2 regions of the Pseudoalteromonas rubra genome follow, and region 2 is predicted to be linked to the other one. Evidence: predicted binding sites of a transcription regulator. Region 2 holds the regulator's gene; the other holds the start of a gene.
The links. The regulator sigma-54, encoded in region 2, starts transcription at its own class of promoters, with help from an activator protein. The targets are predictions, from matches to a motif close to GTTGGCACGNNNNTNGNNT.
Positions count from the first base shown of each region.

Region 1: the regulator sigma-54 is predicted to act here: its motif matches at 13,438-13,456, upstream of AT705_RS09655 (DUF2726 domain-containing protein).

Region 1 is NZ_CP013611.1:2,171,118-2,186,307, forward strand. It holds gene cgtA (Obg family GTPase CgtA) at 38-1,186, opposite strand; gene rpmA (50S ribosomal protein L27) at 1,382-1,639, opposite strand; gene rplU (50S ribosomal protein L21) at 1,657-1,968, opposite strand; gene ispB (octaprenyl diphosphate synthase) at 2,327-3,298, shown strand; gene AT705_RS09610 (oxidative damage protection protein) at 3,354-3,626, opposite strand; gene mutY (A/G-specific adenine glycosylase) at 3,661-4,719, opposite strand; gene trmB (tRNA (guanosine(46)-N7)-methyltransferase TrmB) at 4,850-5,575, shown strand; gene AT705_RS09625 (methyltransferase) at 5,625-6,662, shown strand; gene AT705_RS09630 (ATP-binding protein) at 6,850-8,472, shown strand; gene AT705_RS09635 (YfiR family protein) at 8,478-8,996, shown strand; gene arcA (two-component system response regulator ArcA) at 9,104-9,823, shown strand; gene arcB (aerobic respiration two-component sensor histidine kinase ArcB) at 9,831-12,158, opposite strand; gene folE2 (GTP cyclohydrolase FolE2) at 12,430-13,350, shown strand; gene AT705_RS09655 (DUF2726 domain-containing protein) at 13,495-14,085, shown strand; gene mtnN (5'-methylthioadenosine/S-adenosylhomocysteine nucleosidase) at 14,213-14,920, shown strand; gene AT705_RS09665 (cobalamin biosynthesis protein CobD/CbiB) at 14,922-15,190, shown strand, end outside.
Region 2 is NZ_CP013611.1:3,207,492-3,222,681, reverse strand. It holds gene kdsC (3-deoxy-manno-octulosonate-8-phosphatase KdsC) at 1-493, shown strand, start outside; gene lptC (LPS export ABC transporter periplasmic protein LptC) at 490-1,044, shown strand; gene lptA (lipopolysaccharide transport periplasmic protein LptA) at 1,034-1,573, shown strand; gene lptB (LPS export ABC transporter ATP-binding protein) at 1,570-2,295, shown strand; gene AT705_RS14025 (RNA polymerase factor sigma-54) at 2,340-3,848, shown strand; gene hpf (ribosome hibernation promoting factor) at 3,874-4,161, shown strand; gene AT705_RS14015 (PTS sugar transporter subunit IIA) at 4,164-4,619, shown strand; gene rapZ (RNase adapter RapZ) at 4,632-5,477, shown strand; gene AT705_RS14005 (HPr family phosphocarrier protein) at 5,474-5,752, shown strand; gene mgtE (magnesium transporter) at 5,930-7,288, shown strand; gene pmbA (metalloprotease PmbA) at 7,314-8,660, opposite strand; gene yjgA (ribosome biogenesis factor YjgA) at 8,841-9,362, shown strand; gene tldD (metalloprotease TldD) at 9,425-10,879, opposite strand; gene AT705_RS13980 (carbon-nitrogen hydrolase family protein) at 10,872-11,696, opposite strand; gene AT705_RS13975 (YhdP family protein) at 11,693-15,190, opposite strand, start outside.

The DNA.
Region 1 (15,190 bases), 1.0 Mb from region 2:
ACCAACCCGTTTAGTAAGACGCTAATACGGGTTGCGCTTATCTTTCGTAGACGACTTCTACGTCGTAGTCATCTTCGTCCCAGTCATCCCAGTCATCATCGTTATCCTGAGTTGCCTGGCGGTGGTAAGTATCCCACTTGAACTCGACTTCTTCCTGCTCCTGCTCTTCGAACTTATCACGTGGCATGCTATCCAGCAGACCCTGAATGTCGTAGCACAACTGCTGTGTATTAAACTTATTGGCAGCAGAGATACGGTACACCTGTTCAGCATCCAGCTCTTCGGCAATACGCTGACAAACCTCTTCTAACTCATCCTCTGCAAGCAGATCGATTTTATTCAGCACCAACCAACGCGGCTTGTTAGCCAGTTTTGGGCTGTACTGATGCAGCTCATTGATGATTGCAAACGCATTATCAACTGGGTCTGTACCATCGACGGGCATGACATCGACAACGTGCAGTAACACACGACAACGCTCCAGATGCTTCAGGAAGCGGATCCCCAAACCGGCACCATCTGATGCACCTTCAATCAAACCCGGAATGTCGGCGATCACAAACGATTTGTTTGCTTCAGGACGTACTACACCCAGGTTAGGCACTAAAGTCGTGAATGGGTAATCTGCCACTTTAGGCTTTGCCGCCGACACACTGCGAATAAAGGTTGATTTACCTGCATTCGGCAAACCCAGCAACCCGACATCAGCCAGCAACATCAGCTCCAGCTTCAGGTTGCGTACTTCGCCAGGCGTTCCCAGTGTTTTCTGTCTTGGCGCACGGTTTGTGCTCGATTTAAAGCGTGTATTACCTAAACCATGATAACCGCCTTTGGCGACCAGTAGTTTTTGTCCATGTTTAGTCAAGTCACCCAGGCACTCCTGCGTATCAACATCAGTTACACGCGTCCCTTCTGGCACTTTCAGAATTAAGTCGGTGCCCTTTTTACCCGTCATATTACGGCCATGACCATTGGTGCCACGCTCGGCACGATGGAAACGCTCAAACTGATAATCAATCAGGGTATTGAGGTTTTCGTCTGCTTCAAGATAAACGCTACCTCCGTCTCCGCCATCGCCCCCATCAGGGCCACCGTCGGGTACAAATTTTTCGCGGCGAAATGAAACGACACCGCTTCCACCGTCTCCGGCTTCCGCGCGGATCTCTACTTCATCGACAAACTTCATGGTTACTCTCTTACTGGTTGTTCAGCACCTGCTATTATAGCAAGTTCATAGCGGCTTGATCAGCATGGGCAAATGCCTAACTACCGGTCTGTGGCGCGTATTTGACAGGAATAAGGTTAAAGCAAAATTCAGGCTCTGCTCTATAAAAACAAAAAACCCCGCCTAAGCGGGGTTTTTCAGTATTCTTTTTACCGATTACTCAGCAATGATGCTAACGTATTTACGGTTTAAAGGACCTTTCTGCTCAAAAACAACTTTACCGTCTGCTTTTGCGAAGATTGTGTGGTCTTTACCGATACCTGCGTTAGTACCAGCGTGGAACTTAGTACCACGTTGACGAACAATGATGTTACCCGCTAGTACAGATTCACCACCGAAACGCTTAACACCTAAGCGTTTACTTTCTGAATCGCGACCGTTACGAGTACTACCAGCTGCCTTCTTATGTGCCATCTTTCTGTACCTCTAAATTAAGCGCTAATGCCAGTGATTTTAACTTCAGTGAACCACTGACGGTGGCCCATCTGCTTACGAGAATGCTTACGACGTCTAAATTTAACGATCTTAATTTTCTCGCCACGACCGTGAGATACAACTTCAGCTGTAATCTTACCACCGTTTACGAACGGCGCACCGATCTCGATTTTTTCACCATCAGCTACAAGAAGTACTGAATCAAATTCAATTGATGCACCAGTCTCAACGTCTAGTTTCTCTAGACGAATTGTTTGACCTTCAGTCACACGGTGCTGTTTACCACCACTTTGGAAAACCGCGTACATAATTAACTCCGTCTGTGCGCCCTCAAATCGACGCAACTTAATATTCTTCAATAGGGCGCGAAGTTTACGCTAATGTGCCACTTCACGCAAGCCCTAGATCGCAAATAAATGAATAAAAAATAGCTAACTTGAGGGCGTAATAATATTTTCATTTATTCTAACGAATAGGTGTGATAAGCCAAGCTCTTTTTTTGCTTTTCAACACTAGAATTCTGATCAGAAACAGCCTTCAAGCGCAAAAAACATACAAAAGCACTGATTTTTTAACCTCTATTACGGCAAGTTATCGAGTCACGGTGAATTTTAATGTACACTTGCGGCTCGAACATCCCTGAATGAGGCTTTAGCTCGGAGCGTTATGGATATCAAAGCGATCCAGAGATTGATTGAGCAAGACATGCTTGCCGTTAATCGACTTATCAGCGACCAAATGCAATCTGACGTCGCACTGGTTAATCAACTTGGCTTATATATAGTCAATAGTGGCGGCAAACGTATCCGCCCCATGCTGGCACTTTTAGTAGCTAAAGCATTAGGGTATCAGGGCGACAAGCACATTACACTGGCGACCATCATTGAATTTATCCACACTGCAACCTTGTTGCATGATGATGTGGTTGACGAGTCAGCTCTTCGCCGTGGTGAACCAACTGCCAATGCTGAATTTGGCAATGCTGCAAGCGTGCTGGTTGGTGACTTTATATACACCCGCTCTTTCCAGTTGATGGTCGGACTGGAAAATATGGAAGTGATGCAGATCCTCGCTGATGCAACCAATGTGATTGCTGAAGGTGAAGTGTTGCAGCTGATGAACTGTAATGATCCGGATACAACTGAACAAAGTTACATGCAGGTGATTTACAGTAAAACAGCCAAATTATTCGAAGCGGCAACTATGCTACCAGCTGTTGTATTGGATCAATCTGCAGCCACCAAAGAAGCTCTTAAACTGTATGGTATGCATTTAGGCACTGCTTTTCAGCTCGTAGACGATGTCCTCGACTACAGCGCCAATGCTGAGCAGCTTGGCAAAAATATCGGTGATGACTTAGCCGAAGGTAAGCCAACTCTGCCGTTAATTTATGCAATGCGCCACGGCAGTGAAGCACAAGTTGCACAGATCCGTGACGCCATTGCCAATGGCAATGGGCTAGATAACCTCACTGAAATTCTGGCCACACTAGAGCAGACAGAAGCGCTGGAGCATACCATGGAACGTGCACGAAAAGAGTCGCAAAAGGCCATTGAACAGCTCAATGTACTGGCGGAGTCAGAGCATAAAACGGCTCTGATTTCATTGGCAAAGCTAGCTGTTGAGCGCAGTTACTAAGAAAACAAAAAGACATTAAAAAGGCTGCCTGGGCAGCCTTTTTTAATCAAGTAGATTACGCGTCTTTTGGACGGTAACCTTCGATTTCAACATCTTTACCTTCAAACAAAAAACCGACCATTTGCTCTTCCAGTTGTTGACGATGTTCAGGATCCATCATATTCAAGTGCTTTTCGTTGATCAGCATAGTCTGTTTATGCTGCCACTGCTGCCACGCTTCTTTACTGATGTTGTTAAAGATGCGTTCGCCAACTTCTCCCGGATAAAGTTGAAAATCTAACCCTGGAGCTTCTTTTTGTAACTTTTGACAAAATACGGTACGTGCCATCTCTTTACCCTTTATACATTTGTTGTCGCTAAGTTTACCCCATTGCCTTTAAGACTTTAACCAACTTTTTAGTCGGTGCTGCTAAACCCACTTCAGCAGGCTGTGCCAGCTCGTACCACAAGAGTGGATTATCGTGAACACAATCAGGCGTCGCATCTAATTTGACAACCACAGGCGTAATAGTCAGTTCAAAATGCGTAAATATATGCACGAACGGCGACAACGTTTGCTGGCTACCCGATAGCCCTTGTTGCGCCAAAAAAGTATCCAGCTCTGTCAATTCACTGAACTCAAAAAAACCGAACAAGCCACCCCAAATACCGCTACTTGGACGCTTTTCCATGAGTACTTTGTCATCAGCTCGCACTATCAGGTGATAAGCCGCTTTCTTCGGCTTAGCTTTTTTCGGCTTTGAATTAGGAAACTCTTTCACTCTGCCCTGTTGATGCGCCTGACAACGACTGACTAAAGGACAAGCCTCACAGTCAAAGTTACTACGACTACACAGACTTGCCCCTAAATCCATCATCGCCTGATTGTATTCTGAAACACGATCTTTTGGTGTCAGCGCATCGGTCAGCGCCCATAAATGGTTTTCGACCTTTTTGACGCCATACCAACCTTCCACCATAAAAAAACGTGCCAGTACACGTTTCACGTTACCATCCAGAATCGGGTGTGCCTGACCCAAAGACAAAGAGAGTACAGCCCCGGCCGTTGAACGGCCAATTCCCGGTAAGGCCATTACGGCTTCTAATGTTTGCGGAAATTTGCCCTGATATTCATCACGAACTATTTTGGCCGTTTTATGTAAGTTGCGCGCTCGTGCGTAATACCCAAGTCCCGTCCAGTGATGTAGCACCTCATCTTCCGGCGCATCGGCCAGATCTATAATGGTTGGGAAACGCGCCATAAAACGCTCGAAATATGGGATCACGGTAACCACCTGAGTTTGCTGTAACATCACCTCAGATACCCAGACCTTATACGGGGACTTCTCAAGCTGCCAGGGCAAGGTTTTACGCCCATATAACTGGTACCAATCGACAACCTGTTTGGCAAACCATTGGGCCTGCTCATTATTTACTGTCATTGCTAGACTCTGCTTTTACTTGCTAATACACGCGCCAGTGTATGAAGCTTTTTTCAAAGGTCAAGCTCTTGTACTTGGCGCTGTGAATAGCGATAATGTGCGCCCATTTTTTACACCGAAGATGAAGACCATGAACGAATCGAGTAAAACCGCTCTGGAACAAGCCGAACAGGAAGGCAAATACATTCGCAAAGTACGCAGCTTTGTAAAACGCGAAGGCCGCCTGACCAAAGGGCAAGCTGCCGCCATTGAAAAATGTTGGGCAACGATGGGCCTGGAGCACGCTCAGGGTCGCCTGGACTTTACCGAGGTGTTTGGTAACGACAATGATGTCGTCGTTGAGATTGGCTTTGGTATGGGTAAATCGCTGGTCGAAATGGCTAAAAATGCGCCTGAACAAAACTTTATTGGTATTGAAGTACATCGCCCGGGTGTTGGTGCCTGCCTAATGGAAGCAGATGAACAAGGTGTCACTAACTTGCGCGTATTCGAGCACGATGCCGTTGAAGTACTGGCAGATTGCATCCCGGACGCCAGCCTGGCCAAGCTGCAACTATTCTTCCCGGACCCATGGCATAAAAAGCGTCACCATAAACGTCGCATCGTGCAGGCCGAGTTTGTCGAGAAGTTGCGCACTAAACTACGTATTGGTGGTGTATTCCACATGGCAACCGACTGGGAAAACTATGCAGAGCACATGCTCGAAGTCATGCAGGCCGCACCTGGATTTGCAAACCAGTCTGACAACAATGATTATGTACCACGTCCAGACTTCCGCCCACTGACTAAGTTTGAACAGCGCGGTCACCGCCTCGGTCATGGCGTTTGGGATCTGATGTTCGAACGTACAGCCTGATCTGTCACTGCTTTTCGGGGCAACCAGCCCCGCCTTTTCTGGATCTCAGATGCAAAAATTAACCAACCCCAGTTTATTACTGCTGCGCAATGAAGAAGAACTGACAGGCCAGCAAATTTTGGTCATCAATCACCAACGTGATGGCTTTTTGTCAGAACTAAAGCAATTGAATCCGCAGGCAAGTATTAGCGCATTCAGTTATGACTTTGCCGCTCATCAGGTTGCCGAAAAGGTAACTAATATCACCAGTTATGTGTCACATAGCCTGCCCGCACTCGACAATATTGACCTGGTCATTTATTACTATCCGAAATCTAAACCAGAAGCACAGATGATGTTCGACAATATTCGTGCATTGTGCTCTGAGCAAACTCGCTTACTGGTAGTTGGAGAAAACAAAGGCGGCGTTAAATCTGCAGAAAAACAACTGCAAGATAACTGTGAGGCGCATTACAAACTGGACAGCGCTAAACATTGTATTTTATATGAGTTTGCCCAACTGCAGCCTTTGGCACACTTTGACATTGCCAGCTATCAGCAAACATTTAGCATTAACGTCGCCGGGCAGCAGTTTGATGCTGTCAGTGTTCCTGGCGTGTTCAATCATGGCAAGCTGGATGTCGGTACTAAGTTACTGCTGGAGCATCTTGAGCTACCCGCCAAGGGATGCATGCTCGACTTTGGATGTGGTGCCGGGGTCATCGCGACGTTTGTGCTTAACCAGTCACCCAAAGTGCGCTTCAGCTGCCTGGATGTAAATGCGCTCGCCTTGTATGCCTGTGAACAAACCTTACATTTAAATGGTCATAAAGCTGAACTGGTGCTCAGCGATGGCCTAAGGCAATTGAAAGGTCGTTTTGATGCCATTATCAGTAACCCCCCTTTTCATACTGGTCTTAAAACTGACTATGACATTGCCGAAGCGTTTATCAAAGGTGTGGCCGAACACATGGGTAAAGGGTCACAACTACACATTGTTGCAAATAGCTTTCTAAAGTACCCCCCACTCATTGAAGCACGCTTTGGACAATGCGATACACTGGCCAAAAATACCAAATTTGCCGTCTATCGGGCCTGTAAAAATTGAGTGTCAGCCAGTCCAACATTCCGTTGAACTGGCTATATTTACATTGTTGCACCAGCCTGCATCGACTGTTAAATCTTTGCCAGCCAGCAAAGTGCTGAATCGTTTCGTAAAATGTGAGCTTTTTTGTGTTCTATACTGCTAAACTAAAGTGAGTGAATAGCTGGCAAGCGGGATTTGTGGTCTCCCAATGGGTAAATACGCAACCAAAACAAGTATAAGAAAAGTGCTGATCAGTGCCGTCATGCTAGTAACGGCGCTGTCTTTGTCCCTGTCTATCTCAATTTCAACCTATCTCGACGTTAAAAAGCAAAAGCAGTTGATCATTAATAAGTTGGAAATGATAGCCGAGATCATTGCATTTAACGCTCAGGTAACGCTGATTTTTGACGACAGAAAAACGGAAGAAAAGCGACTCAAATCATTTGATAAAGTCGACCTGGTGAAAAACATTCACATCTATGCCATTGATGATGTCACTAATCGGCCCGTCTTTTTCACCAGCTACAATGCCAGTAAAACACCGCCCGTGCCGCTCAAGGTCAATCAGATCGAGGAACTCCGAACACCAAAAATTTCCGAAGACTATATCGAGCTGATCTTGCCTGTTGAGTATGAAGGTAACATAGAAGGATACGTATACCTGCGTGGCGGGCTTGAACATCTGGCCGAATATATCAACCGCAAAATACTGGTAGATATCGCTCTGACCCTGTTTGTACTAGTGCTGGTGATGTTTGTCGCCCGCGGGATCCAAAAACGAATAGCCAGCCCAATAGAGTCGCTGTCAGTGCTACTACAGGATGTTTCGAAGAATCACAACTATGCCACCCGGGCGGAAAAAAGCGACATAGAAGAAATTAATATCCTCGCTAACAACCTCAATATCATGCTGACCCGGACGCAAAATCAACTTGAGCGCCATCAGGCAGATAAGCTAGAAATAAAACAGCTCAACCAGAGCCTGGAAGAAAAAGTCAATCAGCGTACCATCGCACTCAGAGAAGCGAATCAGGAACTACTCAATACGCTCGAACGTATGCATCAGTATCAGAACCAGATAGTTGAAAATGAAAAGATGGCATCACTGGGTCAAATGGTTGCAGGCGTAGCGCACGAAGTTAATACGCCTATTGGCCTAGGTGTCACCGGATCGACATTATTACGCGATAAACTCAGCGATATTGAAGTCGCATTCCAGCAAAAAACGCTCACTTCAAAGCAACTGGAACGATTTATCAAAGAAGGGATTGAAAATCTGGATCTCATTTATCGTAACCTCAATCGGGCTGCAGATTTGATCTCCAGTTTTAAGAAGGTCGCCGTCAGTCAGGACATAGAGATAAATTCAGACGTCAATATTACTAAACTACTCAATGCTGTAATGGGCGCAATGCGCACCGAATTGGAGATCAAAGCGCCTCAAATTCATCTGGACTGTCCTGAAGAACTCACCATCAGAAGTAAGTCAGGCTTGCTGCAACAAGTGTTTGAGCAATTGTTCTCAAACTCCCTGTTGCACGGATTTACAAGCGATGAAAATAACGAAATTGCTATAAAAGTGAACAGAGAAGACCAGCAATTAACGATTGTATACAGTGACAATGGTATCGGCGTGCCAAATGCCATCAAAAAGCGCATATTTGATCCATTTGTTACCACTCGCCGCGGAGAAGGTGGAAGTGGCCTGGGTATGCATTTGGTGTATAACCTGGTCACTCAGGCGCTGGGTGGGAGCATCACACTACAAGAAGACTATAAATCAGGTACTCAATTTGTGATCAGCTTGCCTCTGAAAGGAGGTACACAGTGAGATTTATGTACCTATTTATTTTTTGTTGTTTTTCTCTTTTTTCTACGTTTAGTTATGCGAAATCGCCAGAAGAAATCCGTTCAGCCTTTTTGTACCAAATGGCAAAGTTCATTGATTTTCCAGAGCAAAAGAATAAGAAAATTACTCGATTTTGTTTTTATGACATAAAAAATGGACCAGGAGCTGTTTTATATAGTAATCGTACCTTAAAAATACGTACAAAGCCGATTGAAATAATAGAAGTAAAAAAGTCTGACTCTCTGCGGGAACTTTCCCAAAGATGTGATATCACATACATTGATGAAACATTGGAAGATGATATACTCTCCGCTTGGACCGATACAATGGCCCTAAGTATGGTAACTGTGGGCGAAAGTATCGAATTTTTGGAAGGGGGTGGGATTGCTTCCTTGGTCCAGGAAGGGAGTAAGATAAGGTTGTATATAAACAAGCAAGAAGTCACTCAGCACAACTTTAAGGTGCTTTCCCGGTTGCTTGCCGTCTCCAAGTTTTATCCTAACTGATTTTACTTGTTAACAATTGAATATACTCCTATAATCGTTAACATTCGGTTTTATTATATAACGCCGATGATTTTGTAAATACAATATTCCGAAAAGGTTAATTAATAATGCAAACGCCAGTCATTCTAATTGTTGAGGATGAAGACGTAACTCGACTGAACCTCGTTAGTTTATTTGAAGCCGAAGGTTATAAGGTAATTGAAGCCATTGATGGCGATGATATGCATGAAAAATTGACGTCAAACGACGATGTCAACTGTGTGATCATGGATATTAACCTGCCTGGTAAAAATGGCCTTATCCTGGCTCGTGAGTTACGCCAGAAGAAAAACATCGGTCTTATTTTCTTGACCGGTCGTGACAACGATGTCGACCGTATTCTTGGTCTGGAGATCGGAGCCGACGACTATGTCACTAAGCCTTTCAACCCACGTGAGCTTACAATCCGCGTGCGCAACCTGATCACTCGTACTGGTTCAAGCCCGGAAGAGTCTAGTATTGACAGCAATGGCGTCATTACATTTAACGGTTGGGAATTGGATGAGAATAGTCGCTGCCTGACTTCACCAGCAGGTGAAGCAAAACGTTTGCCGAAGGGCGAATATCGTGCGCTGCGTCTTATGTTGGACTCACCGGGTCGCATCTTCAGTCGTGAGCAGCTGATCAAGCACATGACAGGCCGTGAGCTACGCGCCAACGACAGAACGGTAGACGTTACTATCCGTCGCATCCGTAAGCACTTTGAAACCGACAACAACACGCCTGAACTGATCAGCACCATTCATGGTGAAGGCTACCGCTTCATCGGTAAGATCGATAGCCAATAAGTTTGCGTTACGAGTTTTCAGCGAGCTTTGCAATTAATGAGTGAAGGGCAGATTGCCCTTCTCTTATTTTCACTTCCAGATCATCCAACCAATCTGCACGCTGCACTGTGTCTACCTGAGCACCTTCCAGTTCCATCGTTTTAGCATGTAATTGCACATTCTGCAGACCAACAGAGCCTGCGGCGCCCTTTAGCTTGTGTGCCACAGACACATAAGTCTCAGTATCCTCATTCTGATTAGCCTCATCCAGCTCTTTGTAGTAAGTCGGATTAAGGCGAGTAAATAAGTCACAGCTGCGCTTAAAGGGCTCTATACCCATAGATGATACAAAATCAGTGATTGTTTCCACATCCAGTAAAGCTTTCTCTTGCTCGCTCAATTGTAACGGCTCGGACTGAGGCGAAGCTTGTTTATCTTTACTTGCTTCTATCCCAAACAGCTCCGCAAGCATCTTGTCCAGCTTTGTGGTGTTGATCGGTTTCGCCAATGCGCCCTGAATATCAATTCCCTGCAGCTCTTGCTCTGCGCTACGCACATTGGCCGTCAGCGCCACAATAGGTAGCTCGTCAAAGTGACTATCGGCACGGATCTGCCGCGCAATTTCATCACCATTAATATCTGGCAGTTGCATATCAAGCAGGATCAGATCCAACTCATCCTCAGTTTCAACCATTGATAAGGCATCTTCCCCGGTTTCTGCCCAGACTACTTCGTGTCCACGCTGCTCCAGCAAATTGGTGGCAATTTCAGCATTCAATGGTACATCTTCTACCAATAAAATGTAGAGGCTACGACCCGCATAGCTTTGCTCGTTAGGCGCTGAGCAGAGCTCCAAAGGTAGCTCCACATCAAAGCGACTGCCCTCTCCCTGCATGCTGCTGACGTGGATCGTGCCTTTCATAGCATGTACCAGCGCTTTTGTCACAGCCAGGCCAATCCCCGAACCAATGGCATTATTACCACTGGCATCGGGCGCTTTGTAATACATGTCAAAAATACGGTCTTGTTGATCAGAAGGGATCCCCACGCCAGTGTCGATCACACTGATAGACAACCAGGGGCCATCTGCACGGTTTTCGCGACGACACTCAAGGGTAACGCCACCTCGGTGGGTAAATTTCACGGCATTGTTGATCAGGTTCCACAACACTTGGCGCAAACGAGTTGGATCTAATAAGGCATAGATGTCCAGCATACCCGAGCGCTTGATGTTGAACTCAAGCGCTTTCTGTTCCGCTATCAGGCCTGCAAAGTTGACAACATCATTGATAAAATCCGACACATTGATGCTGTCTGTAGCAATATCCAGCTGTTCTCTGTCTATCTTGTCCAGATCGATAATGTCATTAAAGATATTACCTAGGGTTTCGGCACTGGAGAAAACCGTGTTACACCAGCTTTTTTGTTGCTTTGTCAGTTCAGTGTCCAGCAACATACGTGTCAGACCAACAATACCATTGAGCGGCGTGCGCAGTTCGTGACTCAAAGTGGCAATAAATTTCCCTTTATCTTTGTAAGCCGTTTCCAGTGCCTGCTCCGCTTCTTTCCGGCTGGTAATATCACGACCGAACGCCAGCAACCCGATATATTCCCCATCATCATTGATAAAGGGCAGTTTACGCATCTCAAACCAGCAGTTCTCGTTGGCAACCGGGTATTCTACGTCAACATTGATCGATTGCTGGGTTTCAATCACTTGTTCATCGGTTTGCAGTACCCTTGGAATATCCTGCTCACCAAAGACTTCCTGGACCGTATGGCCAATCAGTTGTTCACTGGTTTTGCCAATGACTTGCTCAAACTTCTTGTTGCAACCCGCAAATACGCCCCGTTCATCACGGTAATAGAATAAGTCAGGGGATGAATCTACGATACTACGCAGTAACATACTCTGTTGTGCCAGCTCTTGTTCAGCTTTACGCCGCTCTGAGATCTCTTTACGCAACTCTGCTATTGCCCGGTGCTTTGCATGCAGCGCCATTTTCCGCTCGTCAATTTCGTTATTGAGCCGGTTAATGTTGTCTTTGAGTGTCTGATTGAGCAGTTTTTCTTGTTGTGTCGCAGATTCAAGATACTCTTTCGACGCATCGAGCTGACGCATTGCATAGATAGCAACAGAAAGCAGCAATGGGGAGGTTAATGCCGCAAATAACACCACAGACAGCACATTGACCAGTGTGACTTCACCGAGCGCCACGTAGTAAAACATACACGCCAAAACCAGAGACACGATAAGCACAAAAGCGTAGGCCACAACCCCCGCCCAGCGGTCTCCGTAGTTTTTAATCAAATTCGATAAAATTCGGGCCCAAGTCCCAAATGAAGAGTCAAGCATAATAAAATCACCTAGTTAACCCCTACATTATACCTGACCAAAACACAGAAGCGAGTGACCAAAGGTCGCAGGCGACATTGCACAAACTAAAATAACCTCTGTAGCGCCCGTATTCCCTGTCTTTTGTTGATGTTTAGAAAGTCGACATCAGCGTATGAATTTTTGCACACTTGGGCGATTTTTTTACCAGAAATTTTCCAGCGGGCTCGGCAAGTTGTGACATTTTGGTGTAACATGCCCAGCCCTGATAGTCGTGATTAAGAGAGTTCAAATGCCAACTTCAATGCCTGACATTGCACATTCTGCGGACGCCTTACAAGAAGGTAAGCTGGACTGGGTCGGAATGGGAAATATCGAGCTACCTTTACTGTTATCCAGCAAAGGCTTAAATGATACGCCCGTAACAACCAAAGCGGATGCGTTTGTCAGCCTGGATCAGGTTGATGCGAAAGGTATCCATATGTCACGACTATTTTTGGCACTCGACTCGCTGTCCTGTGAGCAGACGCTAACACCCGCGACAATTCGCTCAGTTCTGGATAGCTTTATCACCAGCCATGAAGGACTAAGCCACAGCGCTAAAGTGACATTTCATTTCGAATTACCACTGCGCCGTGCCTCATTATTAAGTGGCAAGCAAGGCTGGAAAAACTACCCGGTTATGATCACAGCTAATCTGGCAAATGGCCGGTTTAATCTGGAACTAGCCGTTGATGTCACTTACTCATCAACCTGCCCTTGTTCTGCCGCACTTGCCCGTCAGCTGATCCAAAATGCCTTTGAAGAAAAGTTTGCCGATCAATCACTCGATCATGCCAGTGTTCACGCCTGGTTAGGCACCACTGAAGGCATCCTGGCAACACCACACTCACAGCGTTCAGTGACGAATATCAAAGTCAAACTAGATGAGCACTGTCAGGAGTTTGACATCCTGGGCCTGGTCAACATGGTAGAAGATGAACTGAAAACGCCTGTACAGGCTGCGGTTAAACGTGAAGATGAGCAAGAGTTTGCCCGCCTTAACGGTCAAAACCTGATGTTCTGTGAAGATGCCGCCAGAAAGCTCAAAGCCTTATTTGAAGCAGAAAATTATCCAGACTACTATATAAAGATAAACCACTACGAATCTTTGCATGCACACGATGCCGTTGCGTATGCTGTAAAAGGCCTGAAAGACGGCTACCGCGTCTGATCCAGTCAAGCAATTTGCTTTTCTTAAACGCTCGGCCGTCCCAAAGCGCCGAGCGTATTTAATCTTTATCCCTCCTTAAAAGTCACTTTAGGCACGCTCTTTGCTTAATAATCTCCAAGTCAAATTGTTGTCGTGGAGTGATTTATGGAACTAACATTATTATCTATTCTGGCGCTGGTCGTTATTGCTTCCATTGTTATTTCAAAATATACGGATAACGGCGGGAACCCCTACCCGTTTAACCGAAAAGAGTCTGTATTCACAACTGTCGAAGCCTCCTTCTTACAACTGCTAGAGCGCTCAGTCGGTGACAAGTTCAAGGTTGTTAGTCGGGTTAAGCTGATTGAAATCATCGAGTGTAAACCAGGCCTCTCTAAAAAGGCACGCCGGGCTGCCATCACCAAAGCACAAAATAAGCAGCTCGATTATGTACTGGTTGACAAAGAAACGCTCAATATTGTCGCTGCCGTTGACCTGGTTAACAACGCCAATAAAAACGGCCACAAAGCGCAAAAAGACTGGTTCGTCAGTGGTGCGCTGGAATCAGCCGGGATCCCACATATTCGAATGAAGGTAAAAAGTGGTTATAAAAGCGCTGAAGTGCGGGCTGCCATTCTGTTTAAACTAGGCAAGAAGCCAGAGCCACAGGGCAAGCCACGCAATCGCAATTACAAACCTGCGGTACTTTCGCCGTCTCAGGCCAAGGCCGCGGCAACCCAACTGGCAGAAATTTAGCCCCTCCAGCTCACTGTCGGCCCGCCTCAGGGCTGACAGCAAAACCTCTTAACCTGCCTAACACCATATTTTCTAACGCCAGTTTTGATATATAATGAGCAACACGGTTAAAAAATAAGAGAAGATTATGAAAGTAGGTATTATTGGCGCGATGGAACAGGAAGTCACGATCCTGCGTGACGCAATGAACAATACACAAACCGCAACCAAAGGCGGTTTCACCTTTTATCATGGTGAACTGGGTGGTCACGAAGTCACTCTGGTTCAGTCTGGTATTGGCAAAGTGGCTGCAACAGTGGCAACAACGCTGCTTATCGACAACTACAGCCCTGACTGTGTTATAAATACCGGTTCAGCAGGCGGCTTTGATCCTGAATTGAACGTCGGCGACGTCGTGATCTCGTCTGAAGTAAGACATCATGATGTTGACGTCACTGCATTCGGCTATGAACTGGGTCAGGTACCGCAAATGCCAGCTGGATTTAGCGCGCACTCTGCGCTGGTTGAAGCCGCTCAGCAAAGTGTCGGTGAACTGACTGACATTCAGACAAAAGTGGGTCAGATCTGTACCGGTGATTCATTCATGTGCGATCCAGTGCGCATCGACAAGACGCGTCAGGACTTCCCACACATGCTGGCGGTTGAAATGGAAGGTGCCGCGATTGCTCAGGCCTGTCATGTTTTACACACTCCATTCGTTGTGATCCGCTCACTGTCGGACATCGCCGGCAAAGAATCGCCGCAATCATTCGACGCCTACCTGGAAGTTGCCTCAGTAAACTCTTCTAAGCTGGTTACTGCCCTGTTGGCAAAGCTGGATCAGGTTTCGCTGTAAGGTGTTAACTGAACATTTGCAAGCCCACATGGGCTTGCTGATTTTTCTGCTGGCAACACTCAGCGCGATAGGATTCAGAACCTCCAGCCTGTATCACCCCAATGTCGTCATGACGCTGTTGTTTACTAACCTGGCCCAAAAAGTTTATCGCCCTAAGGCGCCCAATCGCTATCAATGGCTATCCGGTAGCCTGGCATTTATCCTGCCAATGCTGACTATCCTGCTTATTCTGGCCGCTCTGGGCTATTTGTCTTTCTATCCCCAGTGGCT
Region 2 (15,190 bases):
GATTAAGCTGCTGATCTGCGACATCGATGGGGTATTTTCTGATGGCCGCATCTATTTGGGCAACCAGGGAGAGGAGCTAAAAGCATTTAATACCAAAGATGGTTTCGGCATTAAAGCCCTGATCAATGGCGGCGTTGAAGTGGCTGTGATCACGGGACGTCATTCACACATTGTTCAGCAGCGTATGACTAGCCTTAACGTTAAGCACATCTATCAGGGTATGGAAGACAAGTTGCAAGGCTATGCTGAGTTGAAAGACAAATTACAGCTGGCGGATCACGAGATTGCCTATATTGGCGATGATGCACCCGACTTACCTGTGATGCTCAAAGTCGGTCTGTCTGTGGCCGTGCAAGACGCTCACCCTATGGTAGTCCGCGCAGCCGATTACAAAACGCTGTTACCCGGCGGGTTTGGTGCTGTTCGAGAGCTGACTGACTTACTGTTGCTCTGCCAAGGCAAATCATTGGGTTATGAAGGCAGTAGCGTATGACCGTACTTCGCGCCTTATTGCTCGTTGTATTCAGCCTCACCATGTTATGGCTGTGGTATCCCTATTTAACACAATCGAGCCAGGTCGCGCCGCGCTCAGAAGAAGTGTTGGCCAAGCCAGATTATGTCGCTATCGATCTGAAGCAAACCAATTACGCAGAAAATGGACAGCTCAGTTATCAGATTACCGCAGACAGAATGGAACTCTATCAGGAGCTGGGGTTTAGCCACTTTACTGCGCCTATCTTTACACTGCACAACGATCAACAAAACTGGCAACTCAAAGCCAATGAAGCCACCTTATATGGTAACAATACCCTGATCTTGGAGGGTAAAGTACAAGCAACAAACCTGACGGCCGATGCCATGATAAAGCACATCAACGCCGATCACGTGCAAGTCGATATTAACGAAAAGCACATGCGCTCTGAACACCCGGTAGAAATTACCGGCCCAAACTTAACGATTTCAGGGAAAGGCTTAGTGGCCGATCTCAACACAGAAATCATTGAACTCATCAACCACACTGAAACAATTTATTATGAGCAATAAATTAACCTGTTCCCTGATCTTACTGTGCACTTTAAGTGCATTTCATCCTGCAGCTTATGCAGAAAATACAGCGGCTGATCAGGTCATTATCAGTTCGGGCACACAGCTGGCCCAGTTGCAAACCAATATTGGCGTGTTCGAAGAAAACGTCGAAATCATTCACGGTGACCGAAAAATTCTGGCCGATCGCCTCGAAGTACACCGCCGGGAAGAGCTGGGTAAAAATAAGCAACTGCTGGTTGCAACAGGCAGTCCGGCCATATTTCAGGAACACCAAGCGGATGGTACGTTATTGAAGGCCAGCGCCAAAGAAGTGCGCTATGATGTCGCAAATCGCATGCTCACCATCAAAGGCGGTGCTGAGATCAGTCAGGCAGGACAAAAAATCAGCGCGCAAACCATCGTTTATGATATGGAAAAGAAGCTGATCAGCGCACAGCGCGGGGAACAAGAGCAGAACCGCGTGAGAACCATTCTGTTACCTGAAAAAGAGAACCCCCAACAACCACAAGAGAAGGGTAATCCGTGAGTAAATTAACCGCCACCGCACTGGCCAAAAGTTATAAGGGCAGACAGGTTGTTAAAAACGTTGAGTTAAGTGTTGAAGCTGGCAGTATTGTTGGCCTCCTTGGCCCGAATGGCGCAGGTAAAACCACCACTTTTTATATGATTGTCGGCTTGGTGCCCAGCGATAAGGGCAGCATACACATTGACGAACAAGACATTACCTTATTACCAATGCACAGCCGGGCAAGACTTGGTATTGGTTACCTGCCACAAGAGTCCTCTATTTTTCGCAAGCTGACCGTCTATCAGAACCTGATGGCCATTTTAGAAACCCGTAAAGAGCTGAATAAAGAACAACGAGAAGTCATCCTCAATGAACTGTTAGATGAGTTTAATATCCAGCATATTCGCGACAGCCAAGGTATGGCTCTATCGGGCGGTGAACGACGCCGGGTAGAAATTGCCCGTGCCCTTGCGGCTGATCCAAAATTTATCTTATTAGATGAGCCTTTCGCTGGCGTTGATCCCATTTCAGTGTTAGATATAAAGAAAATTATAGAGCACCTGAAAAACCGTGGGATAGGCGTACTGATCACCGACCACAACGTGCGTGAAACGCTGGACGTCTGTGAGAAAGCTTATATAGTGTCACATGGTGAACTGATAGCAGCAGGCACCCCGGAACATGTTCTGGCCGATCAAACTGTGCGGGATGTCTACCTAGGTGAGCAATTCAGGCTATAGTTATAAAATTAGAAGTAAATAACAAAAAGGATTGTTAGAGATACATGAGGCAATCGCTACAGCTGCGCATGGGGCAGCAACTGACAATGACACCACAACTGCAGCAGGCTATTCGTCTGTTACAGTTGAGTACGCTAGATCTCCAACAAGAAATCCAAGAAGCGCTTGATAGCAACCCTTTGTTGGAAGTGGAAGAAGGTGAGTCTGAATCACAAGACAATGAAACTCAGTCCAAGTCGGATTCCGATTTGGAACAACCTACAACGAGTGACAACGACAGCTATGAAGAGGCGGCTGTCAGCGACTACGAACAAGACAGCGATGCTGCACTGAACAAAGACACCGTCAGCGACGATTTGGCAATGGACGTAACCTGGGACGAGTACATCAGTGCAGCCCCGGCAAGCAGTTCAGGCCCAATGCCGGAAGACGAAACCATTTACCAGGGTAAAACCACTGAAACATTGCAAGAGTACCTGATGTGGCAGCTGGAACTGACGCCTTTTAGTCCAACAGACAGAGCCATTGCCCTTGCAATTGTAGAAGCGGTTGACGATGCAGGCCTATTGACCATCAGCTGTGAAGACATCGTCGAAAGCATAAATCAAGACAACGATGAAGAGCCGATTGAGCAGGATGAAGTAGAAGCCGTACTGAAACGGATCCAATTATTTGATCCTGTAGGGATTGCGGCACGCAGCCTGCAAGAATGCCTGTGCATTCAGCTCAACCAGTTTGACCCAAACACCCCCTGGCTTGCACAGACCAAAGAAATCCTGACTGAGCACATCGAGCTGTTAGCCAGCCGGGATTACCGCACTTTGATGAAAAAAACCAAACTCAAAGAAGCGGATCTGAAAGAAGTAATGACCCTGATCCACGGCCTAAACCCAAAGCCCGCCGCCAGCATAGTGCAGGAAGAAGCTGACTATGTGATCCCGGATGTGTCGGTTAAAAAAGTGAAAGGCCGCTGGGTTGTTGAACTCAATCCCGATTCAATGCCAAAAATTAGAGTGAATGACCACTACGCTGCGATGTCCCGTTCAGTCAAGTCGAGCACAGACAGTCAGTTTATTCGTTCACACCTGCAAGAGGCAAAATGGTTCATCAAGAGCCTGGAAAGCCGCAATGAAACTTTATTAAAAGTTACTAATTGCATTGTGCAACAACAACAGGCATTCTTTGAACATGGCCCCGAGGCAATGAAGCCGATGGTACTGAATGATGTGGCCGAAATGGTCGACATGCATGAGTCCACGATTTCACGTGTAACAACGCAAAAGTATATGCACACGCCACGCGGTATCTATGAGTTGAAGTATTTCTTCTCAAGCCATGTCAGCACTGAAAACGGAGGAGAATGCTCTTCGACTGCAATCAGAGCATTGATCAAAAAGCTAATTGCCGCGGAAAACACTGCTAAGCCATTGAGTGACAGCAAGATTGCGGATGTATTGGCAGATCAAGGGATCAAAGTGGCTAGACGTACAATTGCCAAATACCGAGAGTCTTTGGCTATCCCACCGTCCAATCAGCGTAAAAGCCTGATTTAGACGTAACTACAGAAGGAAAATGCTTATGCAACTAAATTTAACTGGTCGACATGTAGAAATCACCGATTCGTTAAGAGACTATGTAACAAACAAGTTTGCGAAGCTAGAAAGGCACTTTGATCACATCAATAATGTGCATGTTATCCTAGATGTCGAAAAGCTCATCCAAAAAGCAGAAGCCACATTACATGTGAACGGGGGAGAAATTTTTGCCTCAACCGAACACCGGGATATGTATGCCGCAATAGACGGACTTATCGATAAGCTTGATCGCCAGGTGATCAAGCACAAAGAGAAGCTAACTCGACACTAATCATGAAACTAAGCTCATTGATTTCACAGGACTGCAGCAAAGCTGCGGTCCTTTTTAATAGTAAGAAACGTATTTTAGAGTACATCAGTGAGTTGGCTCACAGCCAGCTTCCAGACAGTAATGCCCATGATATCCTTGATGCACTATTGAGCCGCGAAAAACTCGGGAGTACGGGGATAGGAAAAGGGATCGCACTGCCCCATGGCCGCATGTCAGGCATAGATAAAGTGGTTGCTATGCTGCTTGTTAATCAGCAAGGCATTGCCTTTGATGCCATTGACAATCAACCCGTCGACATTTTTGTGGCACTCATCGTACCCGAGGGAGAAAATCAACAACATTTGCAGACCTTAGCAACGATCGCTGATAAACTTAAGAACAAGGTGTTTTGTAAACGTATCAGACAAGCTCACAATGATCAGGAGTTATTCTCGATAATTGAAGAGTTTGACAACTAACGGAGAGTTTCTGTGCAGTTAATTATTGTCAGTGGTCGTTCTGGCTCAGGAAAATCGGTCGCTCTGCGCGTTCTGGAAGACTTGGGTTATTACTGCGCCGATAATATCCCGGTCAACTTGCTGCCCGCATTAGTGCGCAGTGTGTCAGACAGCTATGATAAAATTGCTGTGAGCGTTGACGTACGTAACCTGCCAAAAGATCAGCAAGAGCTCGACGATATTTTGGAATACCTACCCGGATTTGCAGAACCCAATATATTCTATCTGGACAGCGAAGATCAGATCCTGATCCGTCGCTTTTCAGAAACACGCCGCCTACATCCGCTGTCGCTGGCAGATCTGTCATTGGACAAAGCAATTAAAAAAGAAAAAGAACTGCTTGACCCACTTATCCGCCGCGCTAATATCACCATTGATACCACAGACATGAGTATCCACCAGCTGGCAGAGCGTATCCGGGAAAAGATCCTCGGTAAAAAAGACAAGCAATTAATCATCACCTTTGAGTCCTTTGGTTTTAAACATGGTATTCCAAAAGAAGCCGATTACGTGTTTGATGCGCGCTTTTTGCCGAACCCACACTGGGAACCAGAACTTAAGCCCCTAACCGGTTTAGATAAACCTGTTATTGACTACCTGTCTAGCCACAGCTTAGTGCAAAAATTTACCTGGCAGATCCAGACCTTTGTGCAAACCTGGCTGCCACACCTTGAGCGCAATAACCGCAGCTACCTGACCATTTCGATTGGCTGTACTGGTGGACAGCACCGCTCCGTGTATCTTGCTCAAACGTTAGGTGAGCGTTTTGCCCGTACCCACAGTAATGTGAAGATCCATCACCGCGAACAAGAAAAATGACACAACGCTTTGAAGATACCTTTCTGATCCAGAATAAACTGGGTCTACATGCTCGTGCAGCCAGTGTGCTGGCAGAACTTTCCGCACAGTTCGATGCCAATATCACCCTGTTTCAGGGCAGTAAAGAAGCAGAGGGTGACAGTGTGCTGGCTTTATTGCTGCTGGAAAGTAGTCAGGGTAAAGAGATCAAAGTTGTCTGCGAAGGCCCGGATGCAGAGCGTGCGTTACATGCCATTGGTAGCCTTATTGCCGATAAGTTTAACGAATCAGAGTAGCACCTCTTCACTTTCTCCTATTTTCCAGACACAAAACCTCCGCTTCCTGACGGTTACCTTGGCTTTTTTTAGATATACCAATTGATATTAAAACAGCTATAATTATCATAAGCCTATAATCAATGCGCCGTATACTCATGACAAGCCTACTTGTCGACTATCCAACCTGGGATGCCTATGCCTGAAGCTTTTGAACAAGACTATACACTGGAGCTATTACAACAAGTTACGAATGCCCTTAACAGTGGTCAGTTTGTTCAAGTCAGGCGCACCTTAGCCGAGATTCCGCCCTGCGACACCTCATTATTGCTGGAGTCCTCCCCACATAAAATAAGAACCCTACTATGGCAATTAGTCGACCCAGATATACAGGGGGACGTACTCGAAGAGCTGTCTGAAGATGTGAGACTCAGCATCATCGCCAAAATGGAGCCCGAGCTGATCGCTGCGGCAACGGAAGACATGGATGATGATGATCTCGGTGAAGTCCTGAGAAGTTTGCCAGATCCCGTCTATCAGGATGTTATTGGTGCCATGGACTCGCAAGACAGAGCCCGAGCAACCCAGGCTCTGTCTTATGTCGAGCATTCCGCAGGCGCATTGATGAACACAGATACAGTGACGATCCGCCCGGATGTGTCACTGGATGTTGTGTTGCGTTATCTGCGCCTCAAAGGGGAGCTCCCGGACGGTACCGATGACCTGTACGTGGTGGACAAAGACAATTGCTTTTTAGGCTCTCTGCCGATCAGTGTGCTGTTAACCAGTCAGCCAGACAAACTGGTTAACGAGTTGATGAATGAAGAACGTGAAACCATTCCCATCTCAATGGACGAAAGCGATGTCGCTCAGTTGTTTGAACGGCATAACTGGATCTCTGCACCGGTCGTAGACGACAACGCACATTTGCTGGGACGTATCACCATCGATGACATCGTTGATGTTATTCGTGAGGACGCCGAACACAGCCTGATGAGTATGGCCGGTCTCGACGATGAAGAAGATACCTTTGCGCCGGTCTGGAAAAGTAGTCGTCGCCGTTCAATCTGGCTGGGGATCAACCTGCTTACAGCGCTGATGGCCGCTTTCGTTGCCAGCTTTTTCGAAGGCACCTTAGATATTTTACCGATACTCGCAGTATTGAATGGCATAGTCCCCAGCATGGGAGGAGTGGCCGGCAGTCAAACCCTGACTTTGGTGATCCGTGGTATTGCGCTGGGGCACGTGAACGCCACTAACCAGCGCTTCTTGCTGGGTAAAGAGCTGGCCATTGGTGCCTTGAATGGGTTGCTCTGGTCGTTGTTGATTGCGGGTGTAATAGCCCTTTGGCAATGGGACTTTGTACTCGGGGGCGTGATTGCCTTCGCGATGTTTATGAACCTGGTTGCAGCGGGTATAGCAGGCGCCAGTATCCCGCTCATACTAAAAAGAATGAATATCGACCCAGCACTGGCAGGCAGTGTTGTACTGACCACAGTCACCGACATCGTAGGCATTTTTGCCTTCCTCGGCACTGCAACCTGGCTGCTTGTCTAAGCAGCCAAACGCATCAAACTATGGGTTACTGACCTGCAATTTGCATATTCTCTATCAGTACCGAGCCAGTTTGCACAGCACCGCGGGTTTCAATATCTCCCCCAATGGCCTGAATTGACTTAAACATATCCTTAAGGTTGCCGGCAATGGTGATCTCACTGACCGGATATTGGATCTCTCCATTTTCTACCCAGAAACCGGCAGCGCCGCGTGAGTAGTCACCGGTTACTGTATTAACTCCCTGCCCCATTAGCTCAGTCACTAATAAGCCACGCCCCATGGTCCGCAGCAACGCGGCCAGGTCCGGCTCGGTTGCCTGTACCAGCCAGTTGTGGATCCCACCGGCATGGCCCGTACTGCGCATACCCAGGCGTCTGGCTGCGTAGCTTGGCAACAGATAGGTCTCAAGTACACCTCCTTTGATGATATCACGCTCAGTGGTCCGTACGCCTTCTGCGTCAAACGGGCTTGATGCCAGTGCCTGCAACAAATGTGGCTGCTCTTTGATCGACACACAAGACGAAAAAACGTCAGTGCCCAAACTATCCAGCAAAAAACTCGACTTGCGATACAAAGCACCACCACCAATGGCTGATACCAGATGCCCAAACAGGCTATTGGCAATGTCAGCACGAAATACGACCGGTACCCGCATGGTTTCCAGCTTCCGACTGTTTAATTTAGCCAGCGTCGATTCTGCAGCCTCTATGCCCACCGCTTTGGCATCTCTCAACTGCGTATGCACACGTGTAATGGAATAAGCATTATCTCGTTGCATCACCCCATTTTCTTCGCCAATCACCATAGTGCTTAAGGTGTGTCGGGTACGTGGAAACCCGGCCAAAAAACCATGGCTGTTGCCGTAAACTCGCAGGCCCTGATGGCTGGCAACGCTTGCTCCGTCAGAGTTAACAATCCGCTCGTCGTAATTCAACGCCGCCTGCTCTGCTTCCAGGCAGCGTTTCACTCCTTCTTCAGGCGTCATTGACCAGGGATGGAAGAGGTCTAAATCAGGCACTACCTCAGGCATTAATTCAGCATCGGCCACACCATTACAGGGGTCATCTGATGTAAACTTGGCTATTTCGACCGCCTTTTCCACCACCGAGCGTAACGCTTTTGGACCGAGATCGGCCGTCGAAGCAGAGCCTTTGTGCTGACCAACGTAAACACTCAGCCCCAGGCCACCATCCTGATTAAATTCAATCGTTTCAACTTCTCCCATGCGGGTGCTGACTGACAAACCTGAGGTACGGCTCATCGATGCCTCAGCAGACGTCGCCCCCAGTTGCTTTGCATAGTCCAAAACATCAGACACGGCTTGTTTTACTTCATCAATTTGCGTCCAAATGGGATCTTGTTGCTGGCTCATGTTTTTATTCCACAAATCATAGTACTGCTATAATCCTAACACAGCCTGAGCCGATGCGCTGTGACTCACGCAAAGATTCTGTATGACACCCCGGGCAAGTTGCGCATTCATGTATCCATTACTGCTTTTTCTGACTTCTGATATAATCTGATCATCAATAACTGAAGTAAGTGCGGTAAAATGGCCAAAAAACCTACCCAAGAGCCAGAAGAAGAGATCATTTACGTCTCAAAAAGCGAATTAAAGCGTGATGCACAGCAATACCATCAACTAGGCGTTGATATCGCGCAATTAGGTAAAAAACAAAGAGAAAAGCTGCCACTCTCTCCTGAGCTGGTTGCAGCGATGGAACTGGCAGACAAGCTGCGCGGTAAACACGATGCCTACCGCCGTCATCTGAACTTTATTGCCAAACAACTGCGTACCACCAGCAATGTAGAAGACTTACAGCAAGGTCTGGACCTGTTACTTAACAGAAACAACCAGGCAGATGTCCTGCTTAACCAAGTAGAACAGCTCAGAGATGAACTGATAGCCAAGGGGGATGAAAAGATCAATACCCTGCTTGAAGCACACCCGACGCTGGAACGCCAGAAGCTCAGACAACTGGTTCGTCAGGCGAAAAAAGAGCATCTGGCAGAGAAGCCCGGAAAAGGTTCTAAGGAGCTATTCCAATTACTCAAAGAGCTGATCCTGCCATAAGCAGAGTGATAGAACGCCCCACAGTATCACGCAACTTGGCTGTGATACTGCGGGATTATGTATTAGGCAGAACCGCCCACGGTGAGTTCATCAATTTTAAGACTGGGCTGACCAACGCCAACAGGCACACTCTGACCATTCTTACCACACACCCCAACACCGGTATCCAGCTCCAGGTCGTTACCAACCATAGATACTTTTTGCATAACATCCGGGCCATTGCCGATCAAGGTGGCTCCTTTGATAGGCTGCGTCACTTTGCCATTTTCTATCAGGTAAGCTTCTGAAGCTGAAAATACAAATTTGCCCGACGTAATATCAACCTGACCGCCGCCAAAGTTAGGCGCAAAGATCCCTTTCTTTACCGAGGCAATGATCTCACTTTGGCTATGCTCACCTGGCAGCATATATGTATTGGTCATTCTTGGCATCGGCAGATGTGCATAAGATTCACGCCTGGCATTGCCAGTGGGTGCAACGCCCATCAATCGGGCATTGAGCTTATCCTGCATATAGCCTTTTAGCACCCCCTTTTCGATTAGTACGTTGTAACCTGCCGGGGTGCCTTCATCGTCAATATTCAGTGAACCACGACGGTTATCGATGGTACCGTCATCCACCACAGTGCACAGGCTGGAAGCCACTTGTTCGCCGACTCGCCCGCTAAATGCAGACGCGCCTTTACGGTTAAAGTCCCCTTCAAGACCATGTCCCACCGCTTCATGGAGTAATACCCCCGGCCAGCCAGCCCCTAGTACAACAGGCATCGCCCCTGCGGGTGCATCAACCGCTTCCAGATTTACTCGGGCCTGGTGAACTGCTTTAGTGACATAATGTTGCCAACGCGGTTTGCCGTCGACCAGCTCTCGGAAGTAATTGTAATCCAGACGGGCTCCCCCACCGGCACTGCCACGCTCACGGCGGCCATTTTTCGCCAGTAATACCGAGCAATTTAAGCGCACCAAAGGACGAATATCCGTTGCAAAAGTGCCATCACTGGCTGCGATTAACACTTCTTCGTATACCGCAGACATAGAGCTGACGACTTGCTCCGCTTCAGGGGCTAATTCCCGGATCGCGGCTTCAACTTCTCGCAATAACGAGACTTTATCGGTATCACTCATGCTCAATAGCGGCTGAGTTGCCTCAAATTGGGTCGCCGCTTTAACATCACTGAACACCTGAACCTGTTTATTCTCACCTTGCTGGGCAATACTTCTGGCAGCCATTGCAGCCTGGTTCAGTGCTTCCATATTAATGGCATCTGAGTAACTAAACCCCGTTTTCTCGCCACTTACGGCGCGAACACCAACCCCCCGCTCAATATTATAACTGCCCTCTTTAACGGAGCCATCTTCCAGCACCCAGGTTTCATGATAACTGGATTGGAAATACAGATCGGCATAGTCCACTTTGTGTTGATGAATGTATGCCAATGTCTGTTGCAATTGCTCCCGGGTTAAGTCACTGTCCGTCAGTAAATGTTGTTCGACGTGCTCGCTACCAAAATTACTCATAAAAATCGCTCTTAAATCGGTTATGTGCCGCTACAGGCATTTTCTGTCGGATGGCATGTAGGTCAGTCAGATCAAGCCGGGCATGAATCACACCTACCTGAGTTGGCGCTTCGTCAAGACACACGCCCCAGGGGGAAACCACCAGGCTATGACCATAGGTTTGCCGACCATTCTCATGCTCCCCTACTTGCGCGGCTGCCACCACATAGCATTGTGTTTCAATCGCCCGTGCCTGTAACAAAGGCTGCCAATGTGCAGCCCCGGTGACGGTTGTGAAAGCACTGGGTACCAATAATATCTCTGCGCCCTGTTCACGCATCGCTTGATACAGACCCGGAAAGCGTAAATCATAGCAAACGCTCAAGCCCAGACGACCAAAGGGGCTATCTACCGTGACAATGTCATCGCCGGGACGAGTCAGGGTTGATTCCCGATATTGTCCGGCGCTGTCAGCGACATCCGCATCAAACAGATGGATCTTATTATAGCGTGCAACTTCGACCCCTTCATTGTTAAACAGCAGACTGGCTGCATAATAACGACCCTGGCCATCTGTGAGGGCGATGGTGCCCGCAGCCAGCCAGATATTAAAGTCCCGGCAAAGCTGTTGAATTTGTGTGATCCAGTCGCCATTACTTTGGGCTTGTGCAAGGGTTTGCTGAGGGGTCTGGCAAAACGCCAGCCATGATTCGGGTAAACACACCAGCGCAGGTTGCATCAGTGTTTGCTGACTGAGTAAAGCTGTTAACTGCTTAAGATTCTCCTCAGGATGTATTCCTGAACACATCTGCACAACATAGATATGGCCGCTTTTCATGGTTGTTCCTCTTGGCCCGCCTCTGAGTTCGGATTACCGGGACCCGCCGCTGCTTCCACAGGCGCTTCGTTCTGTGTAGCTGACGCGTCTTGCTGTGGCGTCTGATCGCCTTGTCTGGATATATCTGCTTGCGTGTCTGAGGCTTCCTCACCTTGAGGGACAACGGGCTGCGCCGGTTTCTCAGGCTGTGACCCCGGCGGCTTAGGTAACTCGACCTCACGGCTCTTGCGATCCAATTCGGTCACCACAGGTTCTTCCATCGTGCCGGTCACTTTAAATTTAATCTCAGAGATCACCCGTGCCGAGTGGATCACTTTATCAAGGGCCAGTGCCGCAAGACCCGTTACTGGATTCACCATCCACCCCACAATGACAGGTAAACTCGACGTAACCTGCGGAGCGACTGACAGCTCGTAGTCAATGGCTTTGCTATTTAGATCGGCATATCCTCTGACTGACAAGTCGGCTGGCACTCCATCCAGCTGGGTATCCTCAGTATACACAACCCCTTTGTCGAGCTGGAAAGTGCCGTCAATGCGGTTGTAGAAAAACCCTTTGGCAAACACATCTCGAAAGTCCAGTTTGAGTTTACGAACCAGTGAATCCAAACTCAGCAAAGAAAACACCCGTGTGCCCTGATCGCTGATCTCAGCCAGGTGCCCTTCACCCAATTGCCATTTTACCGATCCATCCAGTGTAGCGACATCAAACTCATAAGGTGCGTCTGCCCAGCTCAGTTCAAATTCAATGTCTGCACTGGAGTCCTGGACGCTGGAAGTTATATCAAACTCTTCCATTAACTGACCAAAGTCGCTGCTGGTCAGCGTGCCATTAAAGTGCGAGCGGCCATTATGCCAACCACCCGTACCTTGCAGCACATGATCCCCTTTATCCACCTGCAAGCGAGTGATCTGCAGCGCTTCGCCATCGCCTTGCAAAGCCAGATTCACCCTATCCAGCTGATACTCGGTTATACGGCAATCATCGCAGTTAAATTCTATCGCCGGAATGTTCGTTAGCCACTGCAATGATGCCTCAGGGGCCGCGTCTGAATCATCGATGGTAGCCGTTTCTGTTGTGGTGCTCTCGTCCGTGGTCTCAAGCGGGTTGAGCCGTAAATAGTCCGCTTGTATCTGGATTGGTTGCACTGCATTATCATTTGGAAACTGCACTTGCGCTCTTAATTCCCTGGCATTCAACCGTGCCAAGAGCCCACTGGTTTGCGGACGAAGACTTAACTCAAAGTCATTTACACCGAGGTCAAAGGCATTTAACTGGCCTATCTGTGCGCGCAGCGCATCAAAGGCGGGTAATATACCCGGCTGCTCCGATGGCTGATCTACCTGTTCAAGAATGCGGTCAATGAATGGCAGCCAGGGTGCCAGTGTAAGTTGAGGTTGAGTGATAGCCACGTTGAAACCAGGCTGACTTAATGCGCGATTATTCTCAGCAAAAACAAGCTGAGCACGTTCAATCAAACCACTGCTATTGTCTAAAATGCCATCAAAATAGAGCTGTTCACCGAGTGTGACACTGATCAAATTAGAGATGTCGTCGCCACGTACCTTTGCCGTTAACTGCATACGCTCGTCTGCCGGCTTGCCAACCGGTGCTGGCAATTCAATACTGGCACCCTGTAAGTCGGATTTAAAGTTTGCCTGATAACTGAAGCCCTGTTCAGTGAAATCCAGTAAGACCTGCCCGGCCAATAAGGCATTGCCGGTAATAAAGTCGTCCATCAAGCCTTGTGTGAGCGGCAGCAACTTATCGCTGGCTGCACTCAAACGCGTCTCAATCCCAAGCTGATAACGGGCACTGTCGCCCTGCCCTGACAAGCTGAAAAGTAACGGCATCCCTCGCCACAACGCTCGGGTATTTTCCAGCTCAATGTTATCATCAATAAACTTCAGCGTGCCGCTTAGCTTGTCAAGCGCCATACCTGGCTGTTCAAGATAGAGCGCATTGTCTTTGAATTCGACCGCCCCCAGAACATTAACATCCAGCGACGCTAGATCAATCAACAGGTCAACATTGCCTGTGACATCACCCTGAACCTGAGCAACTTGCAGAATATTCGCTAACGGATCGGCAATTGGTGTGGCGTTAAAAAACGGTGCCAGCGTACTGGCTTCTGTTGTGTGTAAGATATTGACGGTCAGCAAATTCGTTTGTTCGAGATCAGCCAGGCTGACCACTACGCCACTGTTCAATGTCTGGTTCAACAGCTCACCGCTATTGACTGTGATATCCATTCGCTCATCAGCAAAGTGCAATGTCACGTCACCATTGTGCAGGGCAGCCCAATCCGGCGCGAAAGCAAACTTAGCCTGATCAATCCGCGCCAGAACTTCAAAACGACCATGATGTCCGCGGTACGGAAATTGTGTCAACGGCCCTGACAACAAAACCTGAGTGTGTCTGAGTCGGCCACCCTGGATCCCATTGTTAAGGTAATTGACCAGGTTTTCGTTCATCAGTTGTAGCGGGAAATAGCGGCCCGCAATACTGGCATCGCCGCCAAATACATCGGCATATAAATCCAGCACAGGCTCTTCAAGCAAGCGTAAGTGCATTTCCAAGGCAACGCTTAAATCCTCATTGCTGAGCCACAGGTTATCCGACTGCACATGCCATTTATGCGTGTCATCCTGGTAAAAGTGAATGTCTCCGTTGAGTTCTTTGACGGCGATTGGGGCAATAAACTGCTCTTCTACCAACAAAGCCTGATCTTGTGCACTAAGACTGAGCACACCGCGTTCTGGCGTGAGCATTAGCTCGGCATTGAGCCCGGAGAAACCCGGAATCCCTCCGAGTTGTCGCCAACCAGCTTCCTCTAACGCGAGCCACAACGATATGGGTGTATCACTTCCCATTGTCACTCTGGCGGCGGTTATCTGGCCAGCAGGAGACAAAGCTTCTACTTGCTTCGCCCAGTCGAAATGTGTGAGCGACAGTAACTGAGTGACATACCCCAGATCCAGGCCCTGCATCCACAGCGTGCGTTCACTGTTGCTAAAATGTCCCTCAATACTGAGCGGTTTAGGGCTTTGTTCATTTTGAGATAACAGCAACTCAGAGCTACTTAAGGTCCAGCCATTTTGCCCCGGTTGCAAATGCACAGTACCACCTTGCACGGCCAGTTGCTTGTGAGTTTGCTCCTGTTGCCAGCTGATACTGCTCGGTAACCAGTTGACCAGAATATCGTTGAACTTGCCTTGTTCCAGTCGCGCCCAGAGTTGCATATTCACACTCGAACTGGCTGTTTGGTATTGCGGATCAAGATACGTCTGCAGCCAGCTCATCAGCTCAACTTGCTGTGCATCAATGAAAATTTCACCGGCCATTGCACTAAGCTGCTGACCATGAAAACGAAAACGCGCGTTTAGCTGGCCTTTGGCAAGACCTGGAAAGGAGATCTGCCCTTCGCCATTGTGCACATCGGTACTGTTTTGCCAGATCAGATCCGGCACCAGTAGGGTGTGTGATTTGTCGTC